3 regions of the Vibrio sp. HB236076 genome follow, and region 1 is predicted to be linked to each of the others. Evidence: predicted binding sites of a transcription regulator. Region 1 holds the regulator's gene; each other region holds the start of a gene.
What was found. Region 1 encodes MetJ, which represses methionine synthesis genes. Its sites were predicted from a motif close to TTAGACNTNTANANGTCTAA; they were not measured.
Positions count from the first base shown of each region.

Region 2: metN (methionine ABC transporter ATP-binding protein MetN) is a predicted target of MetJ. The motif match lies at 1,596-1,615, and genes of this name have one in related genera.
Region 3: metH (methionine synthase) is a predicted target of MetJ. The motif match lies at 1,894-1,913, and genes of this name have one in related genera.

Region 1 is NZ_CP162601.1:434,272-437,477, forward strand. Features, by position in the region: gene AB0763_RS02100 (malic enzyme-like NAD(P)-binding protein) at 1-745, shown strand, start outside; gene metJ (met regulon transcriptional regulator MetJ) at 1,008-1,334, opposite strand; gene AB0763_RS02110 (O-succinylhomoserine (thiol)-lyase) at 1,624-2,793, shown strand; gene AB0763_RS02115 (bifunctional aspartate kinase/homoserine dehydrogenase II) at 2,790-3,206, shown strand, end outside.
Region 2 is NZ_CP162601.1:2,298,980-2,302,185, forward strand. Features, by position in the region: gene AB0763_RS10065 (YitT family protein) at 150-749, shown strand; gene gmhB (D-glycero-beta-D-manno-heptose 1,7-bisphosphate 7-phosphatase) at 972-1,520, opposite strand; gene metN (methionine ABC transporter ATP-binding protein MetN) at 1,748-2,782, shown strand; gene AB0763_RS10080 (methionine ABC transporter permease) at 2,772-3,206, shown strand, end outside.
Region 3 is NZ_CP162601.1:558,504-561,709, reverse strand. Features, by position in the region: gene metH (methionine synthase) at 1-1,842, opposite strand, end outside; gene AB0763_RS02555 (sodium:proton antiporter) at 2,039-3,206, shown strand, end outside.

The DNA of each region.
Region 1 (3,206 bases):
TGGCTTAGAACTGCAAGGTAAAGCGATAGGCGATTGCTCGATTGTGTGCGTTGGCGCAGGCGCGGCGGCCATGGCGTGTATGAATTTGCTGATCGATTGCGGGGCCAAAGCCGATAACCTGCTCATGCTCGACCGACAAGGCGTGATCCATCGCCAGCGCGACGATCTCACGGTCTACAAACAAGCGTTTGCCCGCGAGACAAAGCGGCGCACCCTGACTGACGCTATCGCCGGCGCCGATGTTTTTGTCGGGCTATCGGGGCCCAACGTGTTGTCCTGTGAGCAACTGGCGACCATGGCCCCGCGCCCATTGGTATTTGCTTGTTCCAACCCCGACCCAGAAATTACCCCAGAAGCGGTCAGAGATACCAGGCCCGATGCCATTGTCGGCACCGGGCGCAGTGATTACCCCAACCAAGTGAACAATGTGTTGTGCTTTCCATTCATTTTTCGCGGCGCTTTACAGGTGCGCGCTCGGGTGATCAACAAAGCGATGAAATTGGCCGCCGTCGACGCCATTCGGCAATTGGCCAAAGAGACGGTGCCAGACAAGGTGTGCCAAGCAGCAGGGGTCACCTCGCTGGAGTTTGGCCCAGACTATATTTTGCCCAAGCCCTTTGACCAGCGCTTATTGGCGCGGGTGGCAAACGCCGTGGCTCAGGCCGCCATTGATTCTGGCGTGGCGGGCAAGGCCGAGGGAAAAGAAAGAGATGACGGCAAAGACGTGTCCATGGGCTCAAGGTGAACACGTGGCGTGGCTTTGCCACCCAGTCAGTGAAAAAAGCCGTATTACGCGAAAAAAAAAGCAGAGCCACAAGGCTCTGCTCTCTTATACAGACAATGGGGGATCGCAGGGTATGGCGACATTGTCTGCCAGGCAAAAAATCTCAAGGGGCGAGCTTGCCTAGTTATTAAGGTCGTCAATAAAATAGCCGAAAACGCTAAGCTTGAGTCAATTTTTTACGTTAATTTACATTTTTTTCAAACGGCTTAGTCAGCGGTGACCGTTAGTCTGATTGATCGTCAAAACTTTCAAATTCAATCCCCATCGCCGTCATTAATGCCTTGGCTTCTGCGGGGATGTCGTCGGGTTTGTCCTTGCGCAAATCTTCATCGGTGGGCAAAGGTTGGCCGGTATAGGCGTGCAAAAAGGCTTCACACAGCAATTCACTGTTGGTGGCGTGGCGCAAATTATTAATTTGGCGACGCGTTCTTTCATCGGTCAAAATCTTAAGTACCTTAAGAGGAATGGATACTGTAATTTTTTTCACTTGCTCATTTTTTTTGCCATGCTCTGCATAAGGGCTTAAGTAATCGCCATTCCACTTTGCCATTGCACACCTTTACCTTTTTTATAAAATTTTGATTTAATTTACCTTTTTGTGGTTATGGCACAAAGGCTGGCCAAGCTGACCCCCGCGACGATAACCAAAAGGTACGGTTTTGGTGATTTTAGCGGGATTTACTGCCATAAGCAAAGACATATAGACGTCTAGAAGTGTTGACGTCCCGTGTTTCAGTCAGTAAAGTGAGCTCAATCACCATTGAACGCTTGATGAAGTGCCTACCTTTGAGATAGCGTAGAATTCATTCATCGCGAGCAGAATGTTAAGGAATACACAGATGAGCCAGCGCAAACCCACCACGATTGCTGTACGTACCGGCATCGAGTCCGATAGCCAATATCACGCCGTTGTACCACCGATTTACTTGTCGACCAACTATGGTTTTCCCGCGTTTGGGGAAGTGCCTAAATACGACTATACCCGCTCTGGCAACCCGAACCGAGGCCTGTTAGAGCAAACCTTATACGAGCTAGAAGAAGGGGCGGGGGCGGTGGTGACCAACTGCGGCACATCGGCACTCAACTTGTGGGTATCGGCGTTTATCGGTCCTGAAGATACCATTATTGCCCCTCACGATTGCTATGGTGGGACGTATCGTTTGTTCAACACCCGTGCGCAAAAAGGCGATTTTAACGTCGAGTTTGTCGATCAAACCGATCAACAAGCGATGGCACAAGCCTTGGCCAAAAAACCGAAACTCATTTTGCTCGAAACCCCGTCTAACCCCTTAGTGCGCGTGGTTGACATCGCCGCGATTTGTCAACAAGCCAAAGCGGTTGGCGCTTTAGTGGCGGTGGATAACACCTTCTTGAGCCCCGTCTTTCAAAAGCCATTGACCTTAGGGGCGGATTTTGTCATTCACTCCACCACCAAGTATTTAAACGGCCACTCCGATGTGATCGGCGGCGTGGTGATTTCAGCGCAGCAAGAGCACGCTGAACAACTGGCGTGGTGGGGCAATTGCATCGGGGCGACCGGAACGCCATTTGACAGCTATTTAACCCTGCGAGGCCTGCGAACTCTGGGCGTGAGAATGAAAGCGCACGAAAGTGGCGCGCAGCAAATTCTCGCTTATTTACAGCGCCAGGACTTGGTCAAAGTCGTGTATCACCCCAGTTTGCCAGAGCACCCAGGCCACGAGATTGCCAAAGCGCAACAGAGCGGCTTTGGCTGTATGTTGAGCTTTGAATTCAACGGCGAATTTGAACAGCTCAAGCGCTTTGTCACCTCACTCAAGCTATTTTCCTTGGCGGAATCGCTCGGCGGGGTCGAGAGCTTGATCTGCCACCCTGCCTCGATGACGCACCGCGCCATGGGCGAAGAAGCTTTAGCACAAGCCGGGGTATCACAAATGTTGTTACGCCTTTCTGTCGGGTTGGAAGACCCACAAGATCTGATTGACGATCTCGAGCAAGCCTTTGGCCAAGCCCAGGAAGGACAAGCATGATCCCGGCGCGTCAATTACACAAATTTGGCGGCAGCAGTTTAGCCGACCCGGAGTGTTTTCAACGCGTGGTTAAACTGTTGGCGGACTATTCACAAGCCGGGGATCTGATCGTGGTCTCCGCCGCGGGGAAAACCACCAACCACTTAATTGGCTTTTTACAAGGCCTAGAAAGCGACGGCCGGTTAGCGCACGAAGCGTTATTAGCGATACGCCAATGGCATACCGAGTTGATCGAACACCTGCTGAGCGGCGATGTGGCGCAAACATTATTGGCGCTGTTGTATCAAGACCTTGAGGTGTTAGAGCGTTATCAAGCCCCGCTGAGTGCGGCGCAAAAGGCCCATGCTCAAGGCTTTGGCGAAGTGTGGTCTGCGCGTTTGTTGTCGGCGTTGCTTAGCGAAGCCAACTTGCCG
Region 2 (3,206 bases), 1.1 Mb from region 1:
AAAAAGGCAGCCATCTTGTGTCAACTTTCTGATTTACACTTTGTAAAGTGTCCTAGACATAGGTGTACCGCAAATTCTTCATGGCGGCTACCTCTATCTACGTCTTTTTAATAATATGAGCTCAAATTTTTCAACCTCAATATGAAAAGATGGAAAAACACACCCGAAATGAAGACTATATCGCCATGTTGACTGGCTGTCTTTTGGTCACACAAGGTTTGTTCTTTTTACAGTCAGCCAACTTACTGACTGGCGGCACCGCAGGTTTAGCCCTACTGATGACTCATGTGTTGCCCGTGTCATTCGGCACCGTATACTTTTTGGTCAACTTGCCTTTTTACTGGATGGCGTGGCAGCGCTTTGGGCGTCGATTTGCTTTTAACAGTCTATTGTGTGGCGCTTTGGTGTCTCTGATGAGTGAGTGGATCCCGACGTGGTTGCACTTAGATCAGCTTCATCAAGGGTATTGCGCCTTGGCCGGTGGTCTGCTGATGGGGATTGGTATGCTTATCTTATTTCGCCACCGTGCCAGTCTGGGGGGGTTTAATGTTTTGTGCCTTATGATTCAAGATCGCTTTGGTTTGTCAGTGGGAAAATCACAAGTCATCATCGATGCCGGCATTTTGATTGCTTCGGGATTTTTTATCGCGCCAATGCAATTAGCCATGTCAGTGTTTGGCGTGGTGATCCTCAATGCCGTTCTCGCTATGAATCACAAGCCCAAGCGCTATACAGTCAACTACAGTTAACCCGCATCGCGATGGGTTTGACTTTATAACGGCACCCCGTGGCCAACGATTCATTCTCAAAACAACATTTCACCCTCAAAACAACATGGCCTTTTACTGCTCTGCGTAAAAGGCCATGGCTGAAGTGCTAGATGTATTGCTACTGTCGTTCGACATGGCTTGGCGCTAGGTCGACGCAAAACCGTTCATTGAGGGGCTTGTTCCCTCTGATGACTGACGTCACTAGGCTAGCAAACTAGGAACATCTGCAATAGAGTCTACGACGTGATCGGCTAATGCCATCCCCTCTTCTGTCACAGCTTTGCCAGAGCGCACTAAGACTTTTGTTCCGACCCCAGCCGCCAGAGCCGCTTGCAAGTCTTGTGCTTTATCGCCAACCATGACGGAACGCGCCATATCAATTTTCAAGAAATCGCGTGCAGAAAGAAACATACCGGGTTTTGGCTTACGACAATCACAATCTTGTTTATACTCGCCGATACCATGCTCTGGATGATGAGGGCAATAATAAAAGCCATCAAACTCCACGCCGTGATCAACAAAGTTCCAATCCATCCACTGAGTTAAATCTAAAAAGCGCTCTTCTGAGAATAAGTGACGCGCAATACCGGATTGATTGGTCACTAACACCAATAAATAGCCTTGCTGCTTTAACGCTTTCGTCGCCTCAAAAACACCGTCAATAAACTCAAAATCGTGTTCGTCGTGTACGTAACCGTGATCGCGATTAATCACCCCATCTCGGTCTAGGAATATAGCGGGTTTAGCCAAAACATGTCTCTCTTGCTTTCGATACCAGGCTGTATTATCGCACGCTTTAGACTCACCATCACTAGCAAATTGAATTTAGACGTCTAGACGTAAAAATAGCTATTGACTTCTTTCAGTAGAATCCCTAGCATCAGCATCTCACAGGCCGTATTCCCTGTACCCTGGATAAGTCGCAACCCGATTTATCAACATTTTCGCTTTGGATTGATTCCGTGCAAGGTCAATAAATGATAGAAATTAATCATGTGAATAAGGTGTTCTCTTTAGGTAATAAAGATATTCACGCACTTAAAAACATCAATTTGCAAATTCCTCAAGGTACTATTTTTGGGGTAATCGGTTCATCTGGTGCAGGGAAAAGCACCTTAATACGCTGTGTCAATATGCTTGAAGCACCAAGCTCAGGCTCAATCAAAGTGGACGGTGTTGATTTGACCGAGCTTAGCGCGAGTGAACTTAGCCGTGCTCGTCGCAATATTGGGATGATTTTTCAGCACTTTAATCTGCTGTCTTCTCGCACTGTATTTGACAACGTCGCTCTGCCTTTGGAGCTTGCAGGCCAAAGCAGTGATAAAATCAAGCAGCGCGTCACCGACTTATTAGAATTAGTTGGCTTAAGTGATAAGCACCTCCATTACCCAGCAAACCTCAGTGGCGGGCAAAAACAGCGCGTAGCCATTGCCCGTGCGTTGGCCTCAGAACCCAAAGTATTGCTCTGTGATGAGGCGACCAGTGCGTTGGATCCGGCCACAACACAATCGATTTTAACCTTGCTCAAAAAAATCAATCGCGAGTTAAATATCACAATGTTATTAATCACACACGAAATGGATGTGGTTAAGAGCATTTGTCACCAAGTGGCTATTATCGGCGGTGGGGAGTTGGTTGAAAAAGGCACGGTTGGTGAGATTTTTGCCCACCCGAAAACTGAGCTTGCGCACAACTTTATCCGCTCTACCTTGGATCTGTCGATTCCTGAAGATTACCTTAACCGCTTGCACGCCGATCCCGTCGAAAATGCCCACCCTCTCGTGAGACTTGAGTTTACTGGGGCAACGGTTGATGCGCCTTTAATGTCGCAAATTGCCAAGCTGTATCATACCGATGCTAATATCCTAACCTCCGATCTTGACTACGCCGGTGGTGTAAAGTTCGGCATGATGGTGACAGAGCTGATTGGTGAAGCGAAGGATATTGAGCAATCGTTAGCGTTTCTTAAAGACAACAATGTGAAAGTAGAGGTATTGGGCTATGTCCTTTAATGCAATGATTCAATGGCTGAGCGACAACGCCTCGCTGCTACTCGGTGCCACTTGGGAAACCATCTACATGGTGCTCGTCGCTGGCTTGATTGGTTTTGCTGTTGGTATTCCACTTGGCGTGATCCTACATACCACCAAAGCAGGTGGTTTACACCAAAACCCGAAACTCAATCGCGTATTGGGTGCCATTGTCAACATCGGTCGCTCTGTGCCTTTTTTAGTGTTGATGGTGGCCATTATTCCTTTTACCAAAATGATCGTCGGCAGCTTTATCGGCACAACCGCCGCCATTGTCCCCTTGACGATTGGAGCGATTCCTTTTGTCGCCCGCTTAGTAGAAAGCGCCTTGATGGAAGTCCCCAATGGTTTGGTGGAAGCCGCCCAGTCGATGGGAGCAACTCCGATGCAGATTATTAATAAGGTG
Region 3 (3,206 bases), 120 kb from region 1:
GCGCAAACTTTCTGGCACATTGTCGTAAATCTCCAATTGACCAGCGTTGACGATCCCCATGTCCATGCCGTGTTTAAAACAGTGGTACAAAAAGACGGCATGAATAGCTTCGCGCACATAATTGTTACCGCGAAATGAGAAAGACACATTCGACACCCCGCCAGACACCATGGCATGGGGTAAGTCGCGTTTGATATCGGCCACCGCACCAATAAAATCAACCGCATAGTTGTTGTGCTCATCAATCCCCGTCGCCACGGCAAAAATGTTAGGGTCAAAAATAATGTCTTCAGGCGGGAAGCCCACTTCATCCACCAAAATCCGATAAGCCTGAGTACAGATTTCAATTTTTCGCTCACGAGTATCGGCCTGTCCTTCTTCATCGAATGCCATCACGACGACAGCGGCGCCGTAGCGACGGATCAACTTAGCGTGATGAATGAACTTTTCCTTGCCTTCTTTCAGTGAGATAGAGTTAACAATCCCCTTGCCTTGAATGCATTTTAGACCGGCTTCGATCACCTCCCATTTCGACGAGTCGACCATGATCGGCACTTTCGATATTTCGGGCTCAGACGCACACAAGTTCAAAAAGCGCACCATGCACGCTTCGGCATCAAGCATGCCTTCATCCATATTGATGTCGATGATTTGTGCGCCATTTTCGACCTGCTGGCGAGCAACGTCTAACGCTTCATCGTAATTTTCTTCTTTTATGAGACGCTTAAATCGAGCCGACCCGGTGACATTGGTCCGTTCACCAACATTGATAAACAGACTGTCCTTATTAATGATCAGCGACTCAAGCCCCGACAACCGACACGATACTGAGTGCGTGGGCAATGAGCGCGGCGCAACCCCTTCCACCGCTTTGGCCATCGCTCGGATATGCTCAGGGGTCGTACCACAACAACCACCAACGAGGTTCAAAAATCCTGCGCGGGCCCATTCACCAATATGCTCGGCCATGTCGCGAGGAGACAAGTCATATTCGCCAAAGGCATTAGGCAAACCCGCGTTGGGGTGAGCAGACACATAAGTTTCAGAAATGCGGGACATTTCCGCCACGTACTGACGAAGTTCATCAGGACCAAGGGCACAGTTAAGGCCAAAGGAAAGCGGCTCAACATGACGAAGAGAATGATAAAAGGCTTCTGTGGTCTGTCCCGATAACGTTCGGCCGGAAGCATCAGTGATAGTCCCTGAGATCATCACTGGCAATCGATGACCCACTTCATCAAATACCGACTCAACAGCGAAGGCACACGCTTTGGCGTTCAAGGTATCAAAAATGGTTTCGATCATAATGAGATCGACACCACCAGCGATCAACGCACGGGTAGACTCAGAATATGCGACCACCAAATCATCAAAAGAGACATTGCGAAAACCTGGGTCATTGACGTCAGGCGAAATCGAGCACGTGCGGTTGGTTGGGCCTAACACACCAGCGACAAAACGCGGTTTTTCAGGGGTCTTTTCACTCCACTCGTCAGCCGCCAGACGGGCAAGCTTCGCCGCCTCTAGATTAATTTCAGCACTCAACGCCTGCATATCATAATCGGCCATCGCAATGGTCGTGGCATTAAAGGTATTGGTTTCGAGAATGTCGGCACCCGCGGCTAAATACTGACGGTGAATATCGACGATGATCTCAGGTTGCGATAACACCAACAAATCGTTGTTACCCTTAAGATCACAATGCCAATCGGCAAAACGTTGCCCGCGATAATCCGCTTCTTCTAAGCGAACCCCTTGGATCATGGTTCCCATGCCACCATCGATCAGCAAAATGCGCTTATTGAGCTCAGTTTCAATCTTTACTTGTCTGTCCTTTACCACGCGAAGTGCCTCTTCAATGACGTTAACTTTGGCTATATTAGCACATTAATTTTGGAACTCTAGATGGCTAAAATGTTTTTGTGAACTATCTTATACCCAATTTTCCTTGTGCATCAAAGTGCAAAAAAGTGTTTGCTATTTGTTCAGTAAGCGTTGAAAATTCACGACACATTTTTTTACAAATAAAGAGCAGCCCATGTCGGTATACACTACCCTTTGTTTTCTCTCCGCGGCGGCCATGATGATAGCGTTTATCAATAGCAAAATTGGTAAAATGCAAACCACCATTGCCATTACCGCTGGCGCAATGATGCTATCGCTTTTGATCTTAATTGCAGGTCAAAACCATTGGTTTCATTTAACTCAAATTGCGACAGAAACCGTCTCTAGTATCAACTTTGAAGATTTCTTGCTAAAAGGCATTTTAGGCTTCCTTCTCTTTGCCGGTGGTCTGGGGATCAAACTCCCGAACCTTCGAGATCAAAAATGGGAAATCGCCACACTTGCCCTCGGAGCCACTCTCTTCTCTACCTTTTTTATTGGCTTCGTCTTATACGGATTTTGTCACCTCATCAATATCGAACTCGACCTAGTTTACTGCTTATTGTTTGGCGCTTTGATCTCCCCTACCGACCCTATTGCCGTGCTGGCTATTGTCAAAAAGCTCAATGCACCAAAGCGAATTTCGACACAAATTGAAGGCGAATCCCTCTTTAACGATGGCTTCGGCTTAGTCATTTTCGTCACTCTATTTACCATCGCCTTCGGCACGGAAACGCCAACGATAAGCAGTGTGTCGATGCTATTTATCCAAGAGGCCCTTGGTGGAATCCTTTATGGCTTAGCTCTTGGCTTACTCTTTCACTATTTGATCAGTGCCACCAACGACCACTCGATGGAACTGTTACTCACCATTGGCGTCCCTACGGCTGGTTATGCCTTCGCAGAAATCCTCGACGTTTCCGGCCCGCTTGCCATGGTGGTCTCGGGAATTATGATTGGCAACTGGACACGCTACATCGGTTTTTCTAAAGAAAGTGAAGATCACCTCGACCACTTCTGGGAATTAGTCGATGAGTTTTTAAATGGTGTCTTATTTTTGTTGATTGGCCTAACCATGCTGTTGTTCCAATTTCACATCGAAGACTGGATTTTGATGATTTTTGCCGTACCGGCTGTCCTGTTATCTCGCTACTTAAGCGTCGCATTGCCCTATATCGGCTTCAAGCGCTACCGGACATACAACCCGTGGTCAATCCGCATCTTAACTTGGGGCGGCTTACGCGGCGGACTTGCCTTAGCCATGGCCCTTTCGATCCCATCCGGTATTTGGGTGATCCCAGACAAATTGATCGATGTACGCG